Regions from separate parts of the Streptomyces sp. NPDC057854 genome, predicted to be linked through region 2. Evidence: riboswitches for the same ligand, from Rfam matches in the RefSeq annotation. Region 2 holds a riboswitch; each other region holds the start of a gene.
What was found. A riboswitch is a leader RNA that binds a small molecule or an ion and turns the genes downstream of it on or off. The one in region 2 is predicted to bind cyclic di-AMP.
Positions count from the first base shown of each region.

Region 1: it holds a riboswitch for cyclic di-AMP, as region 2 does, so the genes downstream of both, ACFVQZ_RS26705 (M23 family metallopeptidase) here and ACFVQZ_RS11600 (M23 family metallopeptidase) in region 2, are expected to answer to the same signal.
Region 3: it holds a riboswitch for cyclic di-AMP, as region 2 does, so the genes downstream of both, ACFVQZ_RS12820 (LysM peptidoglycan-binding domain-containing protein) here and ACFVQZ_RS11600 (M23 family metallopeptidase) in region 2, are expected to answer to the same signal.
Region 4: it holds a riboswitch for cyclic di-AMP, as region 2 does, so the genes downstream of both, ACFVQZ_RS04900 (transglycosylase family protein) here and ACFVQZ_RS11600 (M23 family metallopeptidase) in region 2, are expected to answer to the same signal.

Region 1 is NZ_JBHVMF010000020.1:137,346-142,948, forward strand. Features, by position in the region: gene ACFVQZ_RS26695 (MFS transporter) at 1-778, shown strand, start outside; gene ACFVQZ_RS26700 (PP2C family protein-serine/threonine phosphatase) at 993-2,237, shown strand; cyclic di-AMP (ydaO/yuaA leader) riboswitch at 2,470-2,619, shown strand; gene ACFVQZ_RS26705 (M23 family metallopeptidase) at 2,631-3,848, shown strand; gene ACFVQZ_RS26710 (aldo/keto reductase) at 3,962-4,921, shown strand; gene ACFVQZ_RS26715 (PrsW family intramembrane metalloprotease) at 4,918-5,603, opposite strand, start outside.
Region 2 is NZ_JBHVMF010000006.1:183,112-188,714, forward strand. Features, by position in the region: gene ACFVQZ_RS11585 (GNAT family N-acetyltransferase) at 1-387, opposite strand, end outside; gene ACFVQZ_RS11590 (HPr family phosphocarrier protein) at 582-863, shown strand; gene ACFVQZ_RS11595 (GntR family transcriptional regulator) at 1,051-1,734, opposite strand; gene ACFVQZ_RS11600 (M23 family metallopeptidase) at 1,928-2,698, opposite strand; cyclic di-AMP (ydaO/yuaA leader) riboswitch at 2,708-2,868, opposite strand; gene ACFVQZ_RS11605 (M16 family metallopeptidase) at 3,067-4,431, opposite strand; gene ACFVQZ_RS11610 (M16 family metallopeptidase) at 4,458-5,603, opposite strand, start outside.
Region 3 is NZ_JBHVMF010000007.1:149,772-155,374, forward strand. Features, by position in the region: gene ACFVQZ_RS12810 (universal stress protein) at 1-143, shown strand, start outside; gene ACFVQZ_RS12815 (phosphoribosyltransferase family protein) at 238-1,542, shown strand; gene ACFVQZ_RS12820 (LysM peptidoglycan-binding domain-containing protein) at 1,536-2,432, opposite strand; cyclic di-AMP (ydaO/yuaA leader) riboswitch at 2,437-2,623, opposite strand; gene ACFVQZ_RS12825 (hypothetical protein) at 2,975-3,559, shown strand; gene ACFVQZ_RS12830 (sugar isomerase) at 3,669-4,595, shown strand; gene ACFVQZ_RS12835 (class II fructose-bisphosphate aldolase) at 4,706-5,542, shown strand.
Region 4 is NZ_JBHVMF010000002.1:124,134-129,736, reverse strand. Features, by position in the region: gene ACFVQZ_RS04910 (cytochrome P450) at 1-958, shown strand, start outside; gene ACFVQZ_RS04905 (transglycosylase family protein) at 1,156-2,256, shown strand; cyclic di-AMP (ydaO/yuaA leader) riboswitch at 2,521-2,696, shown strand; gene ACFVQZ_RS04900 (transglycosylase family protein) at 2,701-3,453, shown strand; gene eno (phosphopyruvate hydratase) at 3,744-5,030, shown strand; gene ACFVQZ_RS04890 (septum formation initiator family protein) at 5,133-5,603, shown strand.

The DNA.
Region 1 (5,603 bases), on a different contig from region 2:
GGGCATCCTGCTCGGCCCGCTGGTCGGGGTGGCGCTCACCGGGGTCTCGTTCCGGCTGACGTGCGTGGTCGCGGCCGTGCTCTTCCTGGGGCTGACGCTGGTGCAGCTGCGGCACCTGCCGGTGGCGGCGGGCGGCGGCCGGCCGGAGCGGAAGGACGGCGAGGCGGCCGGGGCGGCCGGGGTCCGGGGGCAGTTCCGCACGGTCCTCGGCAACCGGGTGTTCTGGCTTTTCTCGCTCGCCATGACCGGTTCGTACGTGCTGTCCTTCCAGGTCTACCTGGCGCTGCCGCTCGCGGCGGGCGGCACGGGCGTGACGACCGCGCTGTTCGTCGTCTCCGCGCTCGTCGCGCTCGCCGGACAGCTGCGGATCACCGCCTGGTGCGCGGCCCGGCTCGGCCGCGAGCGGAGCCTCGTCGCCGGGCTGGCCCTGATGGGCGGCGCGTTCCTGCTGCCCGCCACGCTCGGGCGGGGCGCGGCGGCGCTGCTGCTGTGCGCGGCGGTCCTCGCGGTGGCGAACGCGGTGCTCTACCCGTACGAGATGGACACCGTCGTCGCGCTCTCCCGGGGCCGCTGGGTGGCCACCCACTACGGGCTCTACAACACGGTCTGCGGGATCGGGATCACGCTCGGGAACCTCGGTACGGGTGTGCTCCTCGACGTCACGGGCTGGACGGCCGCGCCGTGGCTGGCGCTCTGCGGCGTCGGCCTGGGCTGTGCGGCGGCGGTCGCGGTCCTGGGGCGGGGCGGACGGCTGCGGGTGGACGGCTCGACGTCGTAGCGGACGGCCGGGCTTCCGCCCGTACGCGGTTCCCACGCGCGCGCGTGGGCGGGACGCGGCATGCACGCGCGCGTGGGTGGGACCCGGTCTCCACGCGCGCGTGGAGCGGGCCGCGTACGCCGGTCGGACGCCTGCCGGTCGCCGGGCGGGCGCGGCGCGGGGACCCTGGGAGGGTGCGCGGCGGCGGGCCGGCGACCGGTCAGGAGTACTCAAGGTGACGCACCCTCGGGGAGCGGCGGGCGGCGGGCGGCGGGGCGATCCGCCCGGCCGCGGTCCCGTCCGGTCCGGCGCGACCCGGGGACCGTACGGGAGCGAGGTGCGGCAGTCCGCGCCGTTCGGCGCGACCCGGCGGGTCCTGCGGGCGCTGCCGCCGCTGATCATCGCGGGCGGGGTGGTGTTCGACCTGGCGACGCCGCCCGCGTACACGGCGGCGCCGATGTTCTCCGCCGCGCCGCTGATCGCCGCCCCGTTCTTCTCCCGGCTCACCACGCTGCTGACCGGGCTGGCGGCGATCCTGGCGTCGGTCGGGCTGCACGCGTACAACGACACGCTCACCGACGTGCCCTCGCTGACGGAGACGCTGACCGTGGTGACGGTGTCCGCGCTGGCGCTGGTGATCAACCTGGTGGTGCGGCGCAGCGGCGAGCGGCTGGCGTCGGCGCGGGTCATCGCGGAGGCCGCGCAGCGGGCGGTGCTGCCGATGCCGGCGGAGCGGATCGGCGGGCTGCAGTGCGCGGCGCGGTACGAGGCGGCGCAGGCGGACGCGTTCATCGGCGGCGACCTGTTCGCGGTGCAGGACACGCCGCACGGGGTGCGGCTGGTGGTCGGGGACGTGCGGGGCAAGGGGATGGACGCGGTGGAGGCGGTCGCCGTGGTGATCGGCGCGTTCCGGGAGGCGGCGGAGCAGGAGGCGACGCTGGAGGGGGTGGCGCGGCGGCTCGACCGGGCCCTCGACCGGGAGGGGACGCGGCGCGAGGGGCTCGACGCCTTCGAGGGGTTCACGACGGCGGTGCTGGCGGAGGTCCCGCGCGCGGGCGGGCGGGTCCGGCTGGTGAACCGGGGGCACCCGCCGCCGCTGCTGCTGTACGGGGACGGGCGCCTGGAGACGGTCGCGCCGGCCGAGGCGGCGCTGCCGCTCGGGATGGGCGAGCTGTCGGTGTGGCCGGACCGGGCCGACGAGCGGGCGTACCCGGCGGGCGCGACGCTGCTCTTCTACACCGACGGCCTCTCGGAGGCGCGGGACGCGGGCGGCGTCTTCTACGATCCGGCGGCCCGGCTGGCGGGCGCGGTTTTCCCGGGGCCGGAGGAGCTGCTCGACGCGCTCGTGGACGACGTGCGGCGGCACACCGGCGGGGGGACGACCGACGACATGGCGCTGCTGGCGGTGAGCCGGCCGGCGGCCGGGGCGCCGGAGCGGCGGCGGACCATGCCGGTGGTGCCGCCCGGGCCGGGAGGTTGACGCGATCCGGCCGGGCGTTCACCGTGCGTGGTCAGGAGGTGCCTCAGCGATAACAATTGACACACCGTCAGATTTCAGAGGTTTGACGGACCGGCACTGAAGCGGGGTCAACTCGGGCGAATCCCTGCCATTTCCGTGAATGATCAAGGGGAACGGCTTGGAATCGGACCGTCGTGTCTATTAACGTTCGATAACGCAGCGCGGTCGTCCCAGCCGTCGCAAGAGGCGGCTCCGTGCGCACGTGCCGAATCCCGAAAGGGAACCGGGGAACCATCCCTTGGGGTGAATCGGGCCCCTCGCACCCCCCGTGCGAACACGCCCGTAGGAGACCTTCCTGCTCCGAACCCGTCAGCTAACCCGGTAGGCGAGAAGGAAGGAAAGGAGCGCGCCTCCGTGGCGTCCAACACCCCCGTACCCGGTGCCCCCTTCGAGCCCTTCGGCGGCCCGGGTGCCGTCGGAGCGGACGACCCGGCCGGCGCCGCGCCGGGCGCGTACGACACCGCCTCCTTCACCCCCTCCCCCGGGGAGTGGAACCCGACCGAGGGCTCCCTGCGCGCCGAGAGCCGCGCCGGCGGCCGGCACCGGGTCGTGAAGCAGCGCTCCAACTTCGCCCGCTCCTCCACCGTCCTCGGCGTCGGCGTCATCGCCGCCGTCGGCGCGGGCGGCCTCGCCACCGCGCAGGAGAAGCCGCCGGTCGCGATCTCCCTCCCGGACCTTCCCGACCTGGGCCTCCCGGACGCCCACGACCTGCCCGGCGTCGGCGCCCTGCTGCCCGGCGGCGACGAGGAGACCGCCGACGCGCAGGGCTCCGCGCCCGTCGCGGCGGGCGCCGCCGCGGCGAAGCCGCTCACCTCCGTCACGTACACCGCCCCGGCCGGCACCGCCGCCGCCGGCACCGCCACGGCCGCCCCCGCCGAGCGCACCGCCTCCGCCGCCGACGCCGGCGAGGCCCTGCGCGCCCGCATCCTCCAGCAGGCCGAACAGCAGCAGCAGGCCGCGGTCGACGCCGAGAAGCTGGCCGCCGAGAAGGCCGCCGCCGAGAAGGCCGCCGCGGACGCCAAGGTCCAGGCGGAAGCCGCCGCCAAGGCCGAGGCCGAGCGGATCGCCGCGGAGAAGGCCGCCGAGGAGAAGCGCCTCGCCGAGGAGAAGGCCGAGGCGGAGCGGATCGCCGCCGAGAAGGCGGAGGCCGAGCGCCTCGCCCAGCTGGCCGCCAGCTACGCGATGCCGCTCTCCTCGTACACCCTCACCTCCACCTACATGCAGTCCGGCTCGATGTGGTCCTCCGGCTACCACACCGGCCTCGACTTCGCGGCCCCCACCGGCACCCCGCTCAAGGCCGTGCACGGCGGCACCATCACGTCCGCGGGCTGGTCCGGTTCGTACGGCTACCGGATCGTCCTGCAGCTGGAGGACGGCACCGAGGTCTGGTACTGCCACCTCTCCTCCATGACCGTCGCCGCCGGCCAGACCGTCACCACGGGCGAGACCATCGGCCGCGTCGGCGCCACCGGCAACGTCACCGGACCCCACCTCCACATGGAGGTCCACACCCCGGACGGCGCGGGCATCGACCCGGCCGAGTGGCTGCGCTCCAAGGGCCTGACGGTCTGACCCCACGGTCCGACGCGACGGTCCGGCCGCCGGTCCGTCCGTACGAGCCTTCCGGCCGGGGTTCAGGCTCCCCGACCGGAATACGCCCGGCGGCGCACGGAGTTGATCTCCCCATGGACTCGACTCTGCGCCCGCTGGGCACCTCCGGCCTGCACGTCTTCCCGCTCGCCCTCGGCGGCAACGTCTTCGGCTGGAGCGCCGACGAGAAGACGTCGTTCGCCGTCCTCGACGCCTACGCCGCCGCCGGCGGCAACTTCGTCGACACCGCCGACGTCTACTCCGCGTGGGTCGACGGCAACGAGGGCGGCGAGTCCGAGACCGTCATCGGCCGCTGGCTGGCCGCCCGGGGCAACCGCTCCGACGTCGTCGTCGCCACCAAGGTCGGCGCCCTCGCCCCGCTCAACGGCCTCTCCGCCCCCACCGTCAAGGCCGCCGCGGAAGCCTCCCTGCGCCGCCTCGGCACCGACTACATCGACCTGTACTACACGCACTTCGACGACGAGACGGTCCCCGTCGAGGAGATCGTCACCGCCCTCGACCAGCTCGTGAAGGAGGGCAAGGTGCGGGCCGTCGCCGCCTCCAACATCTCGCCCGAGCGGCTGCGGGCCTCCCTCGACTTCGCCGAGGCCGAAGGGCTCACCCGGTACGTGGCGCTGCAGCCCGAGTACAACCTCGTGGCGCGCGAGAAGTACGAGGGCCCGCTCCTCGACACCGCCGCCGAAGCGGGCCTCGCCGCCGTCCCGTACTACGGCCTCGCCTCCGGCTTCCTCACCGGCAAGTACCGGCCCGGCCGGTCCGTCGACAGCGTCCGCGCCCCGCGGGCCGGCGCGTTCGCCGAGACCGCGCGCGGACAGGCCGTGCTCGCCGCGCTCGACGAGGTCGCCGAGGCCCACGGCGCCGAGCCCGCCACCGTCGCCCTCGCCTGGCTCGCCTCCCGCCCCACCGTCACCGCGCCGATCGCCTCGGCCCGTACGGTCGAGCAGGTGCCGGCGCTCGTCGCCGCCGCCGGCCTGACGCTGACCGACGCCGAACTGGCCCGGCTCACGACCGCCTCCGAGACGCCGGTGGACTAGCCCTTGTACGGGTTGTAGCCGCCGTAGTCGAGGTACTGCGGCGGCACCCACACCCGTCCGGTGGCCCGGGCCGCGTACGACAGCGCCGGGGACGCCGTCGCCCGGCGCTCCCACAGGTGGTGCAGCAGCTCCTGCTCGCGGGCGGCGAAGTCCGGCACCGGGACCGTGCCCCGGCGGGCCCGCTCGCGCAGGAACGCCAGCGTGGTCGCGAACGACTCGTACTCGCCGACCGTCCGCGCCCCCGCCTTCCCGTACGTACGGGACGCCACCTCGCGCGCCGTGCGGCGGGCCCGCATCGAGGAGAGCGCCAGCGGCTCCTCCGGCGACAGCCAGCCGGCCGCCGCGTACGCCGGCAGCACCGCCGCGATGGTCCGCAGCTCCTTCTGCCGGCTCCACACCGCCAGCCAGGTCAGCAGCCCGAAGGCCGGGACCATGAACATCGCGTACACGGCGTAGAAGGCGAGCGGGCCGCCGAAGGTCGCCGAACCGTTCCACAGCGCGTGGACGCCCATCGCCAGCAGCAGCCCCGCGAGCGGCAGCAGCACCCGGCGCAGCCGCTTCCCGCGCGGCGCGAGCGCGGCAAGACCGAAGCCGATGCCGGTCAGCACCGTGAAGAGCGGGTGCGCGAACGGCGACATCACGACCCGGACGAAGAAGGTGCCGGCGGTGACGGCGCCGATCC
Region 2 (5,603 bases):
CAGGCCGCGGGCGTCGATCCGGTCGTAGCGGACGGTGGCGATGAACTCGCCGCCGACGGTGGCGGCGAGGCCGACCCGGTCGACGAAGTCGTGGTGGGTGAAGCGGTGGACGTCCTTGGCGGAGAGCCGGGGGTAGGGGGCGAAGAATCGGTAGTACTTCGACTCGTCCGAGACCTGCTCGTAGAAGCTGACGAGCCGGCCTGCGTCGTCGGCGGTGATGGGGCGCACGCGCGCGGTGCCGCCGTCGCGGAGCACGACGTCGGCCTCCCAGTGGTCGGGGTAGGCGTGCTCCTGCGGGGCCGGGCGCCCGGCCGGGGCCTGCCGCTCCCCCGGTCCCGCACCGCCCGTCCCGTCCGGTCCGTCCGCCTGTTCCGACGTGCTCCGCATGGGGCACAGCCTACGGCCGGGGTCCGACAGCGGCACCGTCCGCGCGCGGCCCGGGAGGGACGCGGCACGGTCCGCGCGCCGCCGGGGCGGGAGGGCCGGAGGTCGTACGGTGGGGGGACCAACGTCGACGGGAGCACTCCGCTTCCCGTGAGAGACTGGTCTAGACAACCGCTGAAGACCTGAAGGGCAACACCATGGCTGAGCGCCGCGTCAACGTCGGCTGGGCCGAGGGCCTGCACGCCCGCCCCGCCTCCATCTTCGTCCGTGCCGCCACGGCCTCCGGTGTTCCGGTGACCATCGCCAAGGCCGGCGGCAACCCGGTGAACGCCGCCTCCATGCTCGCGGTGCTCGGCCTGGGCGCGCAGGGCGGCGAGGAGATCGTGCTCGCTTCGGACGCCGAGGGCGCCGAGGCCGCGCTGGAGCGCCTCGCCAAGCTGGTGGCCGAGGGCCTGGACGAGCTTCCCGAGACGGTCTGATCACGGCGAGTCGATCCCGTTCCCCACGGACGGCCGTGTCCCCGGAATTCCCGGCGGACACGGCCGTCCGGCATTTCCGCGGTCCCGCAATTTCCCTTTTCCGGGCAGCAGGAAAAGGCCGGGACAAGGTCGGCACAAAGCCGCGACAAGGCCGGGAGAATTCCTCTTCCTGTATACGGCGCCCGTGTTAAATCCGGGAACTCGCCGTGTTGACGGCGTGTTGCGAAACCCTCACGCGGCCGTGCTCCGGCCTTTTCAGCCGGTGCAGCGGCAGGGAGCGCTCGGCGTGCAGGGCGGTCAGCGCGCGGGCCCGCTCGGCGTCCCCGCGCGCGACGGCGTCGACGATCGCCCCGTGCTCGGCCCAGGCGTCCGCCGGCCGGTCCGGCGGGTCCACGACGTACATCCAGGCGATCTTGTGGCGCAGCTGGGTGAGCAGGACGGCGAGCGCCGGGCTGCCGGACGCCTGCGCCAGCGTCTCGTGGAACCAGCCGCCGAGCGCCCGCAGGTCCTCCCCCTGCCCCCGCCGGGCCCGCTCCTGTCCCAGCCTGACCAGGCCGCGCAGCACCTTGAGGTGGGCGTCGGTGCGCCGCTGGGCGGCCCGGGCGGCGCCGAGCGGTTCGAGCAGCGCCCGTACGTCGAGGAGGTCTGCGGCCTCCTGGTCGGTGGGCTCGGCGACCTGGGCGCCCGCGTGCCGGCGGCTGACCACGAAGCCCTCGGACTCCAGGGTGCGCAGGGCCTCGCGGACCGGCACGCGGGAGACGCCGTAGCGCCGGGCGAGCTGGTCCTCGGTGAGCCGGCTGCCGCGCTCGAAGACCCCCGAGACGATGTCGTCCCGGATCGCCGTGCATACCGATTGCGCGGGAACCCGCATGTCCGACCTCCGTATTCGCTCCGCGCGCCCCGCATTCGAGCGGCGCTTCTTCCGCGACTCTATTGCAGCGCGCCGGAAATTCCGATGCCCCCTCGGAATCCGGCCGGTAGACGCCCGGGGCATGCGGGCCGGAAGCGACGGAAAAGGCCCCGGCTCGGGAGAGCCGGGGCCTTTTCGGGGCGGGAATGGCGGGTCAGAGGCTGACGCCGCGGGCGCGGAGGTACGCGACGGGGTTGATGTCGGAGCCGTACTCGGCGGTGGCGCGGGCCTCGAAGTGCAGGTGCGGGCCGGTCGAGTTGCCGGTCGAGCCGGAGACGCCTATCTGCTGGCCGGGCTCGACGGTCTGGCCGACGTAGACGCCGATGGACGACAGGTGGCCGTACTGGGTATAGGTGCCGTCGTGCATCCGGATCACGACGTTGTTGCCGTACGCGCCGCCCCAGCCGGCCTCGACGACGGTGCCGGAGCCGACGGAGACGACCGGGGTGCCGTAGGCGGCGTGGAAGTCGACGCCGGAGTGGCTGCCGGAGGACCAGAGGGAGCCGCCGGTCTTGTAGCCGGTGGAGACGTACGAGCCGGCGACCGGGAGGTTGAAGGAGGCGAGGCGGCGGCGCTCGGCCTCGCGGGCGGCGCGCTCCTTCTCCTCGCGGATCTCCTTGGCGCGGGCCTCGGCCTTGCGCTTCGCCTCGGCGCGCGCCTTGGCCCGGGCCTCGGCCTCGGCGGCCTCCTGCTCCTGGGCGGCGGCCTGCGCGCTGATCTGGTCGGCGATCGACTCGTCGGCGATCACCTTCATGAGGCCGGTGTCCTCGGGGGAACGGTCCTCCCCGTCGGCGGCGAGGGCCGGAGAGGCGAGGGTGCCGACGACGCCGGTGGTCGCGAGGGCGGCCACGCCGGCGATGCCGGCGCTGCGGCGAGCCAGTCGGCTCGCACCACGGTGCTTCCCGGTGGCACGGGTGAACGCCAAGAGACGGTCCTTTCCTTCCTTCTCGCCTACCGGGTTAGCTGACGGGTTCGGAGCAGGAAGGTCTCCTACGGGCCCCTCCGCGCGGGCGAAGGCGTCCGATTCACCCCAGGGACTGGTGGGTCCCCGGCTCCCCAGGCTCGCGCCTGACGGGGACTCGGCGATGACTGTCCGGTGCCGCGGGTGCGGCGCGTGCGTGGGCCGGACAGCCGCGTCGACGCTAGGCCGGACGGATGTCGATCGCCAAACAGACACGCCTTTTTGTAAGACATGCCACAGGGCATACGATCATGCTTAGCTTCATAACGGACAAAGCGGAGGTCCCCGACGCTTCATCGCATCGGAGACCTCCGCCGCCCGCTGACCCGGGGTCAGCTCACCACGGTCACCTCGCCGATGCCGAGGGCTCGCACGGGCTCCTCGATCTGCGCGGCGTCGCCCACCAGCACGGTGACCAGCCGGTCCACCGGGAAGGCGCTGACGACGGCCGCCGTGGCCTCGACCGTGCCGGTCTCGGCGAGCCGCGCGTACAGCCGGGCCTGGTAGTCGTCCGGCAGGTGCTGCTCGACCTGGTCGGACAGGGTCGCGGCGACCGAGGCGGCCGTCTCGTACTTGAGCGGCGCCACCCCCACCAGGTTCTGCACCGCGACGTCCCGCTCGGCGTCGGTCAGTCCGCCCTCGGCCAGCGTGCGCAGGACCTTCCACAGGTCCTCCAGGGCCGGCGCGGTGTTCGGTGTGTCGACCGAGCCGCTGATGGCGAGGAGCGAGGCGCCGTGCCCCTCGCCGTCCGAGCGGAGCACCTGCCCGAAGGCGCGCACGCCGTACGTGTAGCCCTTCTCCTCGCGCAGGACGGCGTCCAGACGGGACGTCAGGGTGCCGCCGAGGCAGTAGACGCCGAGGACCTGCGCGGCCCAGACGGAGTCGTGGCGGTCCGGCCCGATCCGGCCGATGAGCAGCTGCGTCTGGACGGCCCCCGGACGGTCGACGATGACGACCCGTCCGGTGTCGTCGGCGGTGATCGGCTGCATGGGGCGCGGCGCGGCCGGCGCGCCGGTCCAGCGGCCCAGCGTGTCGGCGAGGACCGCGTCCAGGTCCACGCCGGTGAGGTCGCCGACGACGACCGCGGTGGCGGTGGCGGGCCGCAGGTGCGCGTCGTAGAAGGCGCGGACGGCGGCGGCGTCGATGGCCTCCACCGTCTTCTCGGTGCCCTGGCGCGGCCGGGACATCCGCGCGGAGGCCGGGAAGAGCTCCTTGTAGAGCTGCTTGGCCGCGCGCCGGCTCGGGTTGGCGGACTCGTGCGGGATCTCGTCGAGCCGGTTGGCCACCAGACGCTTGACCTCGTCGGCGTCGAACGCCGGGGAGGTCAGCGCCTCGGCGACGAGCGCGAGCGCCTTCGGCAGGCGGGAGACCGGGACCTCCAGGGAGACCCGGACGCCGGGGTGGTCGGCGTGCGCGTCGAGGGAGGCGCCGCAGCGCTCCAGCTCCGCCGCGAACTCCTCGGCGCCGCGCTCGGTGGTCCCCTCGGAGAGGGCGCGCGCCATGATGGTGGCGACGCCGTCGAGGCCCTCGGGCTCGGCGTCCAGCGGCGCGTCGAAGAAGAGCTCGACGGCGACGACCTGCTGGCCGGGGCGGTGGCAGCGCAGCACGGTCAGGCCGTTGTCGAGCGTGCCGCGCTCGGGGGCCGGGAAGGCCCACGGCCTCGCCGCGCCGGCCTGCGGCTGGGGGTGGAACTCCATGCTGGTCAGGGGCTGGGCGGTGTCCGTCACTGGTCCGCTCCCTCTTCGTCGTCGCTCTCGTCGGTGGCGTCGCTGTCGGCGGTCTCGGCCGGCTCGTACACCAGCACCGCGCGGTTGTCCGGCCGGAGCCGGGCCGCGGCCACCTCGCGCACCTCGTCCGCGGTGACCGAGAGGACCCGGTCGACGGCGGTCAGCGCCAGCTGCGGGTCGCCGAACAGCACGGCGAAGCGGCACAGTTCGTCCGCGCGGCCGGCGACCGTGCCGAGCCGGTCGAGCCATTCGCGCTCCAGCTGGGCCTGGGCGCGCTCCATCTCCTCGGCGGTCGGGCCCTCGGCGGCGAAGCGGGCCAGCTCCTCGTCGACGGCCGCCTCGATGACGGGCACCTCGACGCCTCCGGACGTCTTGACGTCCAGCCAGCCGAGCGAGGGGGCGCCGGCGAGCCGGAGCAGGCCGAAGCCGGCGGCGACCGCCGTGCGGTCGCGGCGGACCAGCCGGTTGTGCAGGCGGGAGGACTCGCCGCCGCCGAGCACGGTGAGGGCGAGGTCGGCCGCGTCGCACGCGCGCGTGCCGTCCTCGGGCAGCCGGTAGGCGGCCATCAGGGCGCGGGCCGGGGCCTCCTCGACGACGACCTCGCGCAGCTGCTCGCCGATCACGTCCGGCAGGGAGCCGTCGCGCGGGGCGGGCTTGCCGTCGTGGCCGGGGATGGAACCGAAGTACTTCTCGATCCAGGCGAGCGTCTGCTCCGGGTCGATGTCGCCGACGACCGAGAGGACCGCGTTGTTGGGCGCGTAGTAGGTGCGGAAGAAGTTCCGCGCGTCCTCCAGGGTGGCCGCGTCCAGGTCCGCCATCGAGCCGATGGGCGTGTGGTGGTACGGGTGGCCCTCCGGGTACGCGAGCGCGGTGAGCTTCTCGAACGCGGTGCCGTACGGCACGTTGTCGTACCGCTGGCGGCGCTCGTTCTTCACGACGTCCCGCTGGTTCTCCATCGACTCGTCGTCGAGGGCGGCCAGCAGCGAGCCCATCCGGTCGGCCTCCAGCCAGAGCGCGAGCTCCAGCTGGTGGGCGGGCATGGTCTCGAAGTAGTTGGTCCGCTCGAAGCTCGTGGTGCCGTTGAGCGAGCCTCCGGCGCCCTGGACGAGCTCGAAGTGCCCGTTGCCGTGGACCTGCTTCGA
Region 3 (5,603 bases), on a different contig from region 2:
AGGAGAGCGAGGGCGCCCAGCTGGTCGTCATGGGGGCGCGCGGGCGCGGCGGCTTCGCGGGCCTGCTGCTGGGGTCGGTGAGCCAGGCGCTGCTCCACCACGCCCAGTGCCCGGTCGCCGTCGTCCGGAACCCGGCCGGCTGACGCGACGGGTGCGACCCTGGAGGGAGGGGCCCGCCGGCCCCGCCGAGGGGGACGCGACCACGAGGGGGGACGCGAGATCGGGAAGGCGGCCGTCATGTACTTCGCCGACCGGGAGGACGCGGGGCGGCGGCTCGCCGCCCGGCTCGACCACCTCAGGGGCCGCGACGTGGTCGTCGTCGGACTGCCGCGCGGCGGCGTTCCGGTGGCGGCCGAGGTGGCGGACGCGCTGGACGCGCCGCTCGACATCTGCCTGGTCCGCAAGCTGGGCGTGCCGGGCCGGCCGGAGGTCGCCATGGGGGCGATCGGCGAGGGCGGGGTCCGGGTCGTCAACGAGGAGGTCGTGCGGCTCGCGGGCGTCAGCGAGGGGGACCTGGCGGACGCCGAGGTGCGGGAGCGGCAGGTGCTGGCCGACCGGACCCGGACGTACCGGGGCAGCCGGCGGCCGGTGCCGCTGGAGGGGCGGACGGTGGTGGTCGTCGACGACGGCCTCGCCACCGGGGCGACCGCGCTGGCCGCCTGCCGGACGGTACGGGCCGGGGGAGCCGCGCGGATCGTGCTCGCCGTGCCGGTGGCGCCGGACGACTGGGCGGCGCGGCTCGGTGGGGAGGCCGACGAGACGGTCGCCGTCCACACCCCGGCGGAGTTCGCGGCCGTCGGCCAGTTCTACCGGGACTTCGACCAGACGCCGGACGCCGAGGTGGTGGCCCTGCTCGACCGGAGCCGGGCGGGGCGCGCCCCGGTGGTCCGGAACACCTCCGTACGGATCGGGGTCGACGGCGTCGAGCTGCCGGGCGACCTCGCGCTGCCCGACGGGGCGGCCGGTCTGGTCCTCTTCGCGCACGGCAGCGGCAGCGGCCGGGACAGCCCCAGGAACCGGGCGGTGGCCGGCGCCCTGAACGGGGCCGGGCTCGGGACGCTCCTGTTCGACCTGCTCACGGAGGCCGAGGCGGCCGACCGGGCGCAGGTGTTCGACACCCCGCTGCTCGCCGGGCGGCTGGCCCGGGTGTCCGCCTGGGCGGCGCGGCGGCCGGAGACCGCGGCGCTGCCGCGGGGGTACTTCGGGGCGAGTACGGGCGCCGCCGCCGCGCTGTGGGCCGCGGCGGCGCCGGACGACGACGTGGCCGCCGTGGTGTCCCGGGGCGGCCGGCCCGACCTCGCGGGGGAGCGGCTGGCCGCGGTGCGGGCGCCGACGCTGCTGATCGTCGGCGGCGACGACGACCTGGTCCTGGACCTCAACCGGCGGGCCGAGGCGCTGCTGCGCTGCGAGAGCCGGCTGGAGGTCGTGCCGGGCGCCGGCCACCTCTTCGAGGAGCCCGGCGCCCTGGAACGGGTCGCGGAACTGGCCACCGCCTGGTTCACCGGCCGCTTCGCGGCGGTGACCGGCGGGGCCGGTCAGTAGGCGCCGTTGACGTTGTCGATGGAGCCGTACCGGTCGGCCGCGTAGTTGCAGGCGGCAGTGATGTTCGCGACGGGGTCGTACGGGTCGAGCGAGGTGCCCGGCACGTGGTAGGCCGCGAACGTCGGGTCGATGACCTGGAGCAGGCCCTTGGAGGGGGTGCCCTTGGCGGCGTTCGAGTCCCAGAGGTTGATGGCGCGGGGATTGCCGGAGGACTCGCGCATGACGTTGCGGAGGATGCCGTCGTACGTGCCGGGGATGCCGTAGCGGGCCATGACGTCGAGCGACTCGCGGATCCAGCCGTCCAGGTTGTCGGCGTACCGGGTGGCGGCGGGAGCGGCCTGCGGCGCGGCCTGTGCGACCGTCGCGCGGGTCTGCGCGGCGGGGGCCGCGGGGCGGGCGGCGGAGCGGCTCGCCCGTTCGGCGGAACCGCCGGCGGCGGGCTTCGCGGTGTCCTTCCGGACGGTCTTCCGCGGGGCGGGGACGGCCCCGGCGGAATCCCGACGAATCGTCAGTTCCAGGCCCGGATGAATGAGTGACGGATTGTCACCGACGGCGGTCCGGTTCGCCTGGTAAAGCGCCTTCCAGCCGCCCTGAATTCCCTTTCGGTGGGCGATCAGGGAAAGCGAGTCGCCCTGCACCACGGTGTACGCGCGGGGCGCGGCGGCCGGCGCGGCCGGAACGGTGGCGGGGGCCTGTGCCGGGGTGGCGGGAGCGGCGGCCGGGGCCGCGACGGCGGCGGCCGGTGCGGCGGTCCGCGCGACGGGCTCGGCGCCGGCGGTGGCCGGGACGACGAGGGGCAGGGCGAGGGCGACTCCGCCGGTGCCCGCGAAGGCGAGACCTCGGGAGACGGGGCGGCGTCGGGGGCGGCGGTGCTTGCCGTGAGCGGGCATGACGGTTTCCTCTCCGGCGCCTGCGAGGTGAGCTGTCGGGTTCGGACGGGGAGGTGTCCGGCCGCGCGCACGCGGCTTCACCCCGAGCCGTTCCGGTGGTCCGGACCGGCGGTGTGGTGGGTCCCCCGCTCCTGCCGTCGGGTGCAATGGGAGGTCGTCCGGGCGGTGGCAGGATTCGGCGGTCCGCCCGAATGGAGGTGACCGTAGGCGAGAAATGCGGCGCGGAACAAGACGCGCGGACACGGGAAAAGGAAGGGCAAAGATCGATGTGCCGGAATTCAAGATCGACCGTTCTCGCGGTGATTCCGGATTCCCTTGTGCGGCGCGGATTCTGACGGGGGCGGGGGCGGTGGCGGCGGAGGGAAAGTGAGTCGCGTCACGGGGTGCGTAATGTCCGAATAGGCCGCCTGGTTCTGTTCGTTGGAATGTGCTCCGTAATGCCCACGTGTTGGGGTGGCATGCGCGGTGCATACACGGCAAACCGGACACGCATCGCCAATCATGGGGGGATGTCCTCAACTGCCCCGCTTTCTCCCGCTTTGATGGATCCGGACACCCTCGACCGCGAGGCGGCCCGGCTCTACGAGAGCGCCGCCTGGGAGCGGCTGCTCGCGCCCGCCCCCGCGCCCGCCCCCGCGCCCGGCCCGGCCTCCGAGGCGTGGCGGAGCCTGCTGTCCGTCCCCGTGGACCGGCTCGTCGCCGACGCGCTCGACGCGCTGCCGGCGCCGCCGCCCGCCGAACGCCCGCTGCCCGGCCGGATCGGCGCCGCGCTCCCGGACCGGCTGCACGTCTGGCGCCGCATCGGCCGCCCGGACGTCCGGCCCTCCGTGCACCTGGCGTACGCGCGCCGGGTCCTGGAGGAGTGGGGCTGGCAGAACACCCCGTACAAGCTCCGGGACGCGCGCGGCGCGCGGTGCGTCTGCGGCGCGCTGCTCGCCGCCCACCGGCTCGGCCACGGCAGCGCCGCCACCATGAACGAGGCCGGTGCCTGGATCATGACCGAGCTGCGGTCCCGCGGCTGGCACGGCCTCATCGGCCCCTGGAACCGTGCCCCCGGCCGCACCGCGGCGGACGCGCTCGCCCTCCTCGACGCCACGATCCACCGCGCGTCCGTCGCCGGCCGCTGATCCAGGCCCCCGGTGGACTCTGGTCGACGGGTGACTGTATCTGCTTGAATGATGCTTGTTACGAGCAGCTTCACGCATTGATGTCAGTCCTTCCGTGCAAGGAGTGCGCATGGCCCCGTCCCGTACCGCCGCCGAGATCGCCACCCAGCCCGCCCTCTGGCGGGAAGCGCTCCGCACCCTGCCCGCGCACGCCGCCGCGCTGCCCCGGCGCGGGGAGCGGGTCGCCGTGATCGGCTGCGGCACCTCGTGGTTCATGGCGCAGGCGTACGCGGACCTGCGCGAGGCCGGCGGGCACGGGGAGACGGACGCGTTCGCCGCCTCCCGCTTCCCCCACGGGCGGCGGTACGACCGGGTCGTCGCGCTCACCCGTTCCGGCACCACCAGCGAGGTCCTGGCCGTCCTCGACCGGCTGAAGGGCACCGTCCCCACCGGCGCGATCACCGCCGACCCGGCCACCCCGGTGCGGGACGGCGCCGACGCCCTCGCCGTCCTCGACTTCGCCGACGAGGAGTCGGTCGTCCAGACCCGCTTCGCCACCACGGCCCTCGCGCTCCTCCGCGCCCACCTGGAGGCCGAGGATGCGCTCCCGGCCGGCGTCGGCTCCGTCGCCCGCGCCGCCGACGACGCCGAACTCGCCCTCGCCCGGCCGCTGGAGGACTCCGTGCGCGACGCCGAGCAGGTCACGTTCCTCGGCAGCGGCTGGACCTACGGCCTCGCCCAGGAGGCCGGGCTCAAGATGCGGGAGGCGGCCGGCGCGTGGACGGAGGCGTACCCGGCGATGGAGTACCGCCACGGGCCGATCAGCATCACCGGGCCCGGCCGGGTCGCCTGGACCTTCGGCCCCCTGCCCGGCGGCCTCGCCGAGGAGATCCGGGCGGTCGGCGGCACCCTCGTCGACGGCGGTCTCGATCCGCTCGCCGAACTCGTCGTGGCCCAGCGGCTCGCCGTCGCGGTCGCCGAGGCGCGCGGCCTGGACCCGGACCGCCCGCGGAACCTCACCCGCTCGGTGGTCCTCGCCGACGCCGGGGCGGCCTGACGCCCGCGGGCCCTACTCCGCGGAGCCGTAGCGAGTGAACGCCCTCCCCTTCGTATCCGTCCGCATCCCTCCGCATCCCTCCGTATCCCTTCGCGTCCCGGAGCAGGACCATGCCCCTGACCCAGACCCACGAGATCGTCCGGCGGGCCCGCGCCGCCGGTGCCGGTGTGGGCGCCTTCAACGTCCTCCAGCTGGAGCACGCGCAGGCCATCGTGGCCGGTGCCGAGCGGGCCGGCCGGCCCGTCGTCCTCCAGATCAGCGAGAACACCGTCCGCTACCACGGGGCCCTCGAACCCGTCGCGCTCGCCTCGCTGGCCCTGGCCCGCGCCGCCAAGACGCCGGTCGCCGTGCACCTCGACCACGCCGAGAACCCGGACCTCGTGCGCGAGGCCGTGGAACTCGGCCTGGGATCCGTCATGTTCGACGCCGCCAGGCTGCCGTACGACGAGAACGTGGCCGCGACTCGCGAGGTCGTCGAGCACTGCCACCGGCACGGGGTGCACGTCGAGGCCGAACTCGGCGAGATCGGCGGCAAGGGCGGCGCCCACGACCCCGGCGTCCGGACCGACCCCGAGGAGGCGCGCGCGTTCGTCGCCGCGACCGGCGTCGACGCCCTCGCCGTCGCCGTCGGGAGCGTCCACCAGATGGTCACCCGCGACGCGGTCCTGGACCTCGGCCTGATCGCCCGGCTGCGGGCCGCCGTCGACGTCCCGCTGGTGCTGCACGGCTCCTCGGGCGTCCCGGACGCGCTGCTCGCCCGGGCGGTCGCCGCGGGCATGACCAAGGTGAACGTCTCCACCCACCTGAACAAGGCGTTCACCGGCGCCGTGCGCGACCACCTCGCCGCCCACCCCGCCGAGGTCGACCCGCGCCGCTACCTCACTCCGGCCCGCGCCGCCGTCGCCGACGCCGTCGCCCACCTCCTCGGTCTGCTCGACCCGCACTGACCGCACCGACCTCCCCGAACGAGCGACGACGACAGCGCCCCCGCGACCGGAAGGTCGCGGG
Region 4 (5,603 bases), on a different contig from region 2:
CCGGGTCGCCGCCTTCGCGCCGCGCGTGCAGGAGCTGGCGGACCGGCTCATCGACTCCTTCGCGGAGCGGGGGAGCGCCGACCTCATCCACGAGTACGCCTTCCCGCTGCCCATCTACGCCATCTGCGACATGCTCGGCGTCCCCGCCGAGGACCAGGACGACTTCCGCGACTGGGCCGGGATGATGATCCGGCACGGCGGAGGACCCCGGGGCGGGGTCGCGCGGTCGGTGAAGAAGATCCGCGGATACCTGGCGGAGCTGATCCACCGCAAGCGGCAGACCCTCGGCGAGGAGGGCGCGGACGACCTCATCTCCGGGCTGATCCGCGCCTCCGACCACGGCGACCACCTCACCGAGGCCGAGGCCGTCGCCATGTGCTTCGTGCTGCTCTTCGCCGGCTTCGAGACGACCATCAACCTCATCGGCAACGGCACCTACGCCCTGCTCCGCAACCCGGAGCAGCGCGCCCTCCTCCAGTCCTCGCTCGCCGCCGGCGAGACCGGGCTCCTGGAGACCGGCGTCGAGGAACTGCTCCGCTACGACGGGCCGGTGGAGCTGGCGACCTGGCGGTACGCCACCACCGACCTCACCCTCGGCGGCCAGGCCGTCCCGGCCGGCGACCCCGTCCTCGTCGTCCTCGCGGCGGCCGACCGCGACCCGGACCGCTTCGGCGCCCCGGACACCCTCGACCTCGCCCGCACCGACAACCAGCACCTCGGGTACGGGCACGGCATCCACTACTGCCTGGGCGCGCCGCTCGCCCGGCTGGAGGGCCAGACCGCGCTCGCCACCCTCCTGACCCGCCTGCCCGACCTGCGGCTCGGCGCCGATCCGGACGAACTGCGGTGGCGCGGCGGGCTCATCATGCGCGGATTGCGCACGCTTCCGGTCGAGTTCACCCCATCCGCACCCCGTCCGCACCCCCGCACGGCGGGTGACGGAGGATCAGAAATGTGATCTTCACGTGATCGCGCGGCCATCGACTTGTGACGGACGTTCGAATGCGGCTACGTTCGCGCCAACGTTCGGCCCGACCCCGGCCGTCCCAGGCGTCACCGCCGACCCGCCGTCACGCGAAAGGCCCCGACATGCTTTCCGGAAACGGACGACACCGTCGACCCCGCCAGGCTCCCGCGATCGTCGTCACCGCCGGAGTGACCGGATCCGCCCTGGCGCTCCCGCTGCTCGCCACCGGATCCGCCTCCGCCGCCGACGCGGCCACCTGGGACCGCGTCGCCGCCTGCGAGTCCGGGGGCCAGTGGAGCGCCAACCTCGGCAACGGGGCCTTCGGCGGGCTCCAGATGACGCAGGAGCTGTGGGAGCGGCACGGCGGACTCGCGTACGCCACCAGCCCCGACCTCGCCAGCCGCGCCCAGCAGATCACCGTCGCCGAGCGGGCCCTGGCCTCCGGCAGCACCGCCTGGGCCACCTGCGCCCCCATCGCCGGCCTGGAGAACGACGGCGAGGCGACCGGCGTGCACCCCGGCCCCGTGGTCCCGCGGGAGGAAGAGGGCGGCGTGGCGCCCGAGTCGAACCGCACCGGCGGCACGCCCGCCGGCACCGACACCGCCACCGCCCCCGCCGAGCGCCCGGCGGCCGGGGAGACCGCGGAGACGTCCGCCCCGGCCACCACGCCGGCCGACTCCACGGGGCGGGCGGAGACCGCGGAGACGGCCGCGGAGACGGAGGAGGCGCGGAAGGCGCCGTCGGGGTCCGCCACGGCCCCGGCGAAGCCCACCTCTCCCACCTCCCCCGACACGTCCACCGCGCCCACGGCCCCCGGGGTCGGCGTCACGCCGCTGCCGGCGACCACCGCGCCCGGCGCCCCGGACGCCTCCACGGGCACGCCCGAGGCCCCGGTCGGCACCCCGGACGGCTCGGGCGCCCCCGTGGCGCCCACCACCCCGGCGGCCCCCGGCACGGAGGGGTCTGACGTGGCGTCGGCCGCGCCCGGGACGGGCAAGCACCGGGGCGAGGCCGCCCCGGAGGAAACCGGCAAGTCGGACACCAGTCAGGAATCCGGGCGACATGCCGCAGCTGCGGACAAGGTCGTATCAACCCCCGTCAACGCGGACGAGGCTGACGCCTACACCGTGCGGCCGGGTGACTCCCTGTCGGAGATCGCGCAGGCGAACGACCTTCCGGGTGGCTGGGATGCCCTCTACGACGCCAACCGCCAGACGGTCGGCACCGACCCGGATCTCATCCTCCCTGGTCAGAGCCTGGAACTGACGGTCCCTTCGTCGGAGAAGTGAGGCCGTTTCAGGGGCGTATGTCCGATTTTGGGAAAGTGAGACATGGGTCTCTTCGCCCCAACTGGCGTGTCACGTCCGCAAACTTTGCTTCCGTCAGCTCTCACCTGCGCAAACGAGGTCTGACGGAGGGCAAGGAAGGGCGTTTTGTCCGTCGTGAGCCTCTTTGAACTTCGAGCACCTGTGTGTCTACGGTCGACACCGCTCGCCACCGCGGGCCCCGTCGACCGAAACGCCGAGTCCTGCCGTCGGCCGCCGGGAACTGTCGTCGCGAAAGCGCCGCAGGCAGGAGTGGGGGACCCAAGGTTCGTGCCGGGCCCGGCCGTCGACAGCGACGGCCGCAGGACCGGCTAGGGGTGAAGCCGCGTGCTAGGACACGCGGCCGGGCGACTCTTCCAGCCCGAACCCGACAGCTCACCTCACAGGCGTCGGTGAAGAGGAAACTCCATGCTGTTCTCCGGCACGGGCAAGCGTCGTCGTCCCTCCAAGGCCACCCGCGTCGTCGCCCTCGTCGGCGTCACCGGCGCGGCCGTCGCCGCCCCGCTGATGGCCGCCGGCACCGCCTCGGCCGCCACCGCCTCCGAGTGGGACCGCGTCGCCCAGTGCGAGTCCGGCGGCAACTGGTCCATCAACACCGGCAACGGCTACTACGGCGGCCTCCAGTTCTCCGCCTCCACGTGGGCCGCGTACGGCGGCACCGCCTACGCCGCCACCGCCGACCAGGCCAGCAAGTCGCAGCAGATCGCCATCGCCGAGAAGGTCCTCGCGGGCCAGGGCAAGGGCGCCTGGCCGAGCTGCGGCGTCGGCCTCTCCTCCGCCTCCTACGACGGCGGCTCCGCCGAGGCCGCTCCGCAGCAGCGGAGCACCCAGCAGCAGAGCACCCAGCAGGCCGCCCCGCGCCAGAGCGCCCCCGAGCGCTCCTCGGAGCAGTCCGCCACCCGCAGCGAGCAGCGCCAGGCCCCGAAGCGCACCGCGCAGGCCGCCCCGCAGGCCGCCGCCAAGAAGACCGTCACCACCCCGACCGGCAAGAAGGTCAAGAAGGGCGACGGCGAGTACAAGGTCGTCGCCGGCGACACCCTCAGCAAGATCGCCGCGGCGCAGGGCGTCGAGGGCGGCTGGGCCGAGCTCTTCGAGCTCAACAAGGACGTCGTCGAGAACGCCGACCTGATCTACCCGGGCCAGCAGCTCCACCTCAAGTAAGGAGCCGCGGTGGCGGTGAGTCCGGCGGCTCACCGGCACCCGACGACCCTCCCGCGGTGACCACCCCGGTCCCGAGCCCCCTTCCCCCGTGGCTCCGGACCGGGGTTCCGGCGTTACCGCCCGGTAGTTCCCGGGTCTTTCGTCCTCCGATGCGTGCTCTTGGGCCCTTTTTCGTCCCAGGGGACGGGCGGTCGGCTGGCCGGAGCGCCGGAGCCGGTTAGGCTCTTGTCGCAAGGCGAACGAGACCTTGCGACCCCTGCGTCACACCTAGCGTCACATCCCAGAAGGAGATGCTCGTGCCGTCCATCGACGTCGTCGTAGCCCGGGAAATCCTGGACTCCCGAGGCAACCCCACGGTCGAGGTCGAGGTCGGCCTCGACGACGGCAGCACCGGCCGTGCTGCCGTGCCGTCCGGTGCCTCCACCGGTGCGTTCGAGGCTCTGGAGCTCCGTGACGGCGACCAGAACCGCTACCTCGGCAAGGGTGTCGAGAAGGCCGTCCTCGCCGTCATCGAGCAGATCGGCCCGGAGCTCGTCGGCTACGACGCCACCGAGCAGCGCCTGATCGACCAGGCCATGTTCGACCTGGACGCCACCCCGGACAAGTCGTCGCTCGGCGCCAACGCCATCCTCGGCGTCTCGCTCGCCGTCGCGCACGCCGCCTCCGAGGCCAGCGACCTCCCGCTCTTCCGCTACCTGGGCGGCCCGAACGCGCACCTGCTGCCCGTTCCGATGATGAACATCCTCAACGGTGGGTCGCACGCCGACTCCAACGTCGACATCCAGGAGTTCATGATCGCCCCGATCGGCGCGGAGTCCTTCTCCGAGGCGCTGCGCTGGGGCACCGAGGTCTACCACACCCTCAAGTCCGTCCTGAAGACCAAGGGCCTGTCCACCGGTCTCGGCGACGAGGGCGGCTTCGCCCCCAACCTCGGCTCCAACCGCGAGGCGCTCGACCTCATCCTGGAGGCCATCAAGCAGGCCGGCTACGTCCCCGGCAAGGACGTCGCCCTCGCCCTGGACGTCGCCGCCTCCGAGTTCTACAAGGACGGCAAGTACCTCTTCGAGGGCAAGGAGCGCTCCGCCGCCGAGATGACGGAGTACTACGAGGAGCTCGTCTCCGCGTACCCGCTCGTCTCCATCGAGGACCCGCTGTTCGAGGACGACTGGGCCGGCTGGAAGGTCATCACCGAGAAGCTCGGCGACAAGGTCCAGCTCGTCGGCGACGACCTCTTCGTCACCAACCCCGAGCGCCTCGCCCGCGGCATCGAGGAGAAGTCCGCCAACGCCCTCCTGGTCAAGGTCAACCAGATCGGCTCGCTGACCGAGACCCTCGACGCCGTCGAGCTCGCCCAGCGCAACGGCTTCAAGTGCATGATGTCCCACCGCTCCGGCGAGACCGAGGACGTCACCATCGCCGACCTCGCCGTCGCCACCAACTGCGGCCAGATCAAGACCGGCGCCCCGGCCCGCTCCGAGCGCGTCGCCAAGTACAACCAGCTGCTGCGCATCGAGGAGATCCTCGACGACGCCGCCGTCTACGCCGGCCGCAGCGCCTTCCCGCGCTTCAAGGGCTGACCTGCCCCGGCACCGCAGTTCCGTCCGTCCCCGCACCCGGTCCCGTACCGTGTGCGGGGACGGACGTGTGAGGGAGACCGGAGACAGGGGAGGCGGCAGGACATGGCCGTGAAGAACGGGGACCGGTTCTCGACCGCGACCCGGCTCAGGCTGATCGGCGAACAGACCGCCGCCCGCGTCTACCGCTCCCAGACCCGGCGCCAGGCCCGCCGCTCCCGGCTCACCGGCCGCGCCGCCTTCCTCGCCCTGGTCGTCTGCTCCCTCGTCGTCGCCCTCGCCTACCCGATACGGAGCTACGTCTCCCAGCAGGGCGAGATCGCCGACCAGGAGCGCAAGGCCGCCGAGGCCGCCCGCCGGGTCGAGGAGCTGCGGGACGAGAAGGCCCGCCTCCAGGACCCCGCGTACGTCCGCCGCCTCGCCCGCGAACACCTCCACTACGTGCTCCCCGGCGAGACCGGCTTCACCGTGAACGACCCCGGGGCGGCCGACCGCCCCCGCGCCGACCAGGGCACGTCCGACCGCCCCTGGTACGACAACCTCTGGGACGGCGTGGACAACGCCGACCGCCGCTGA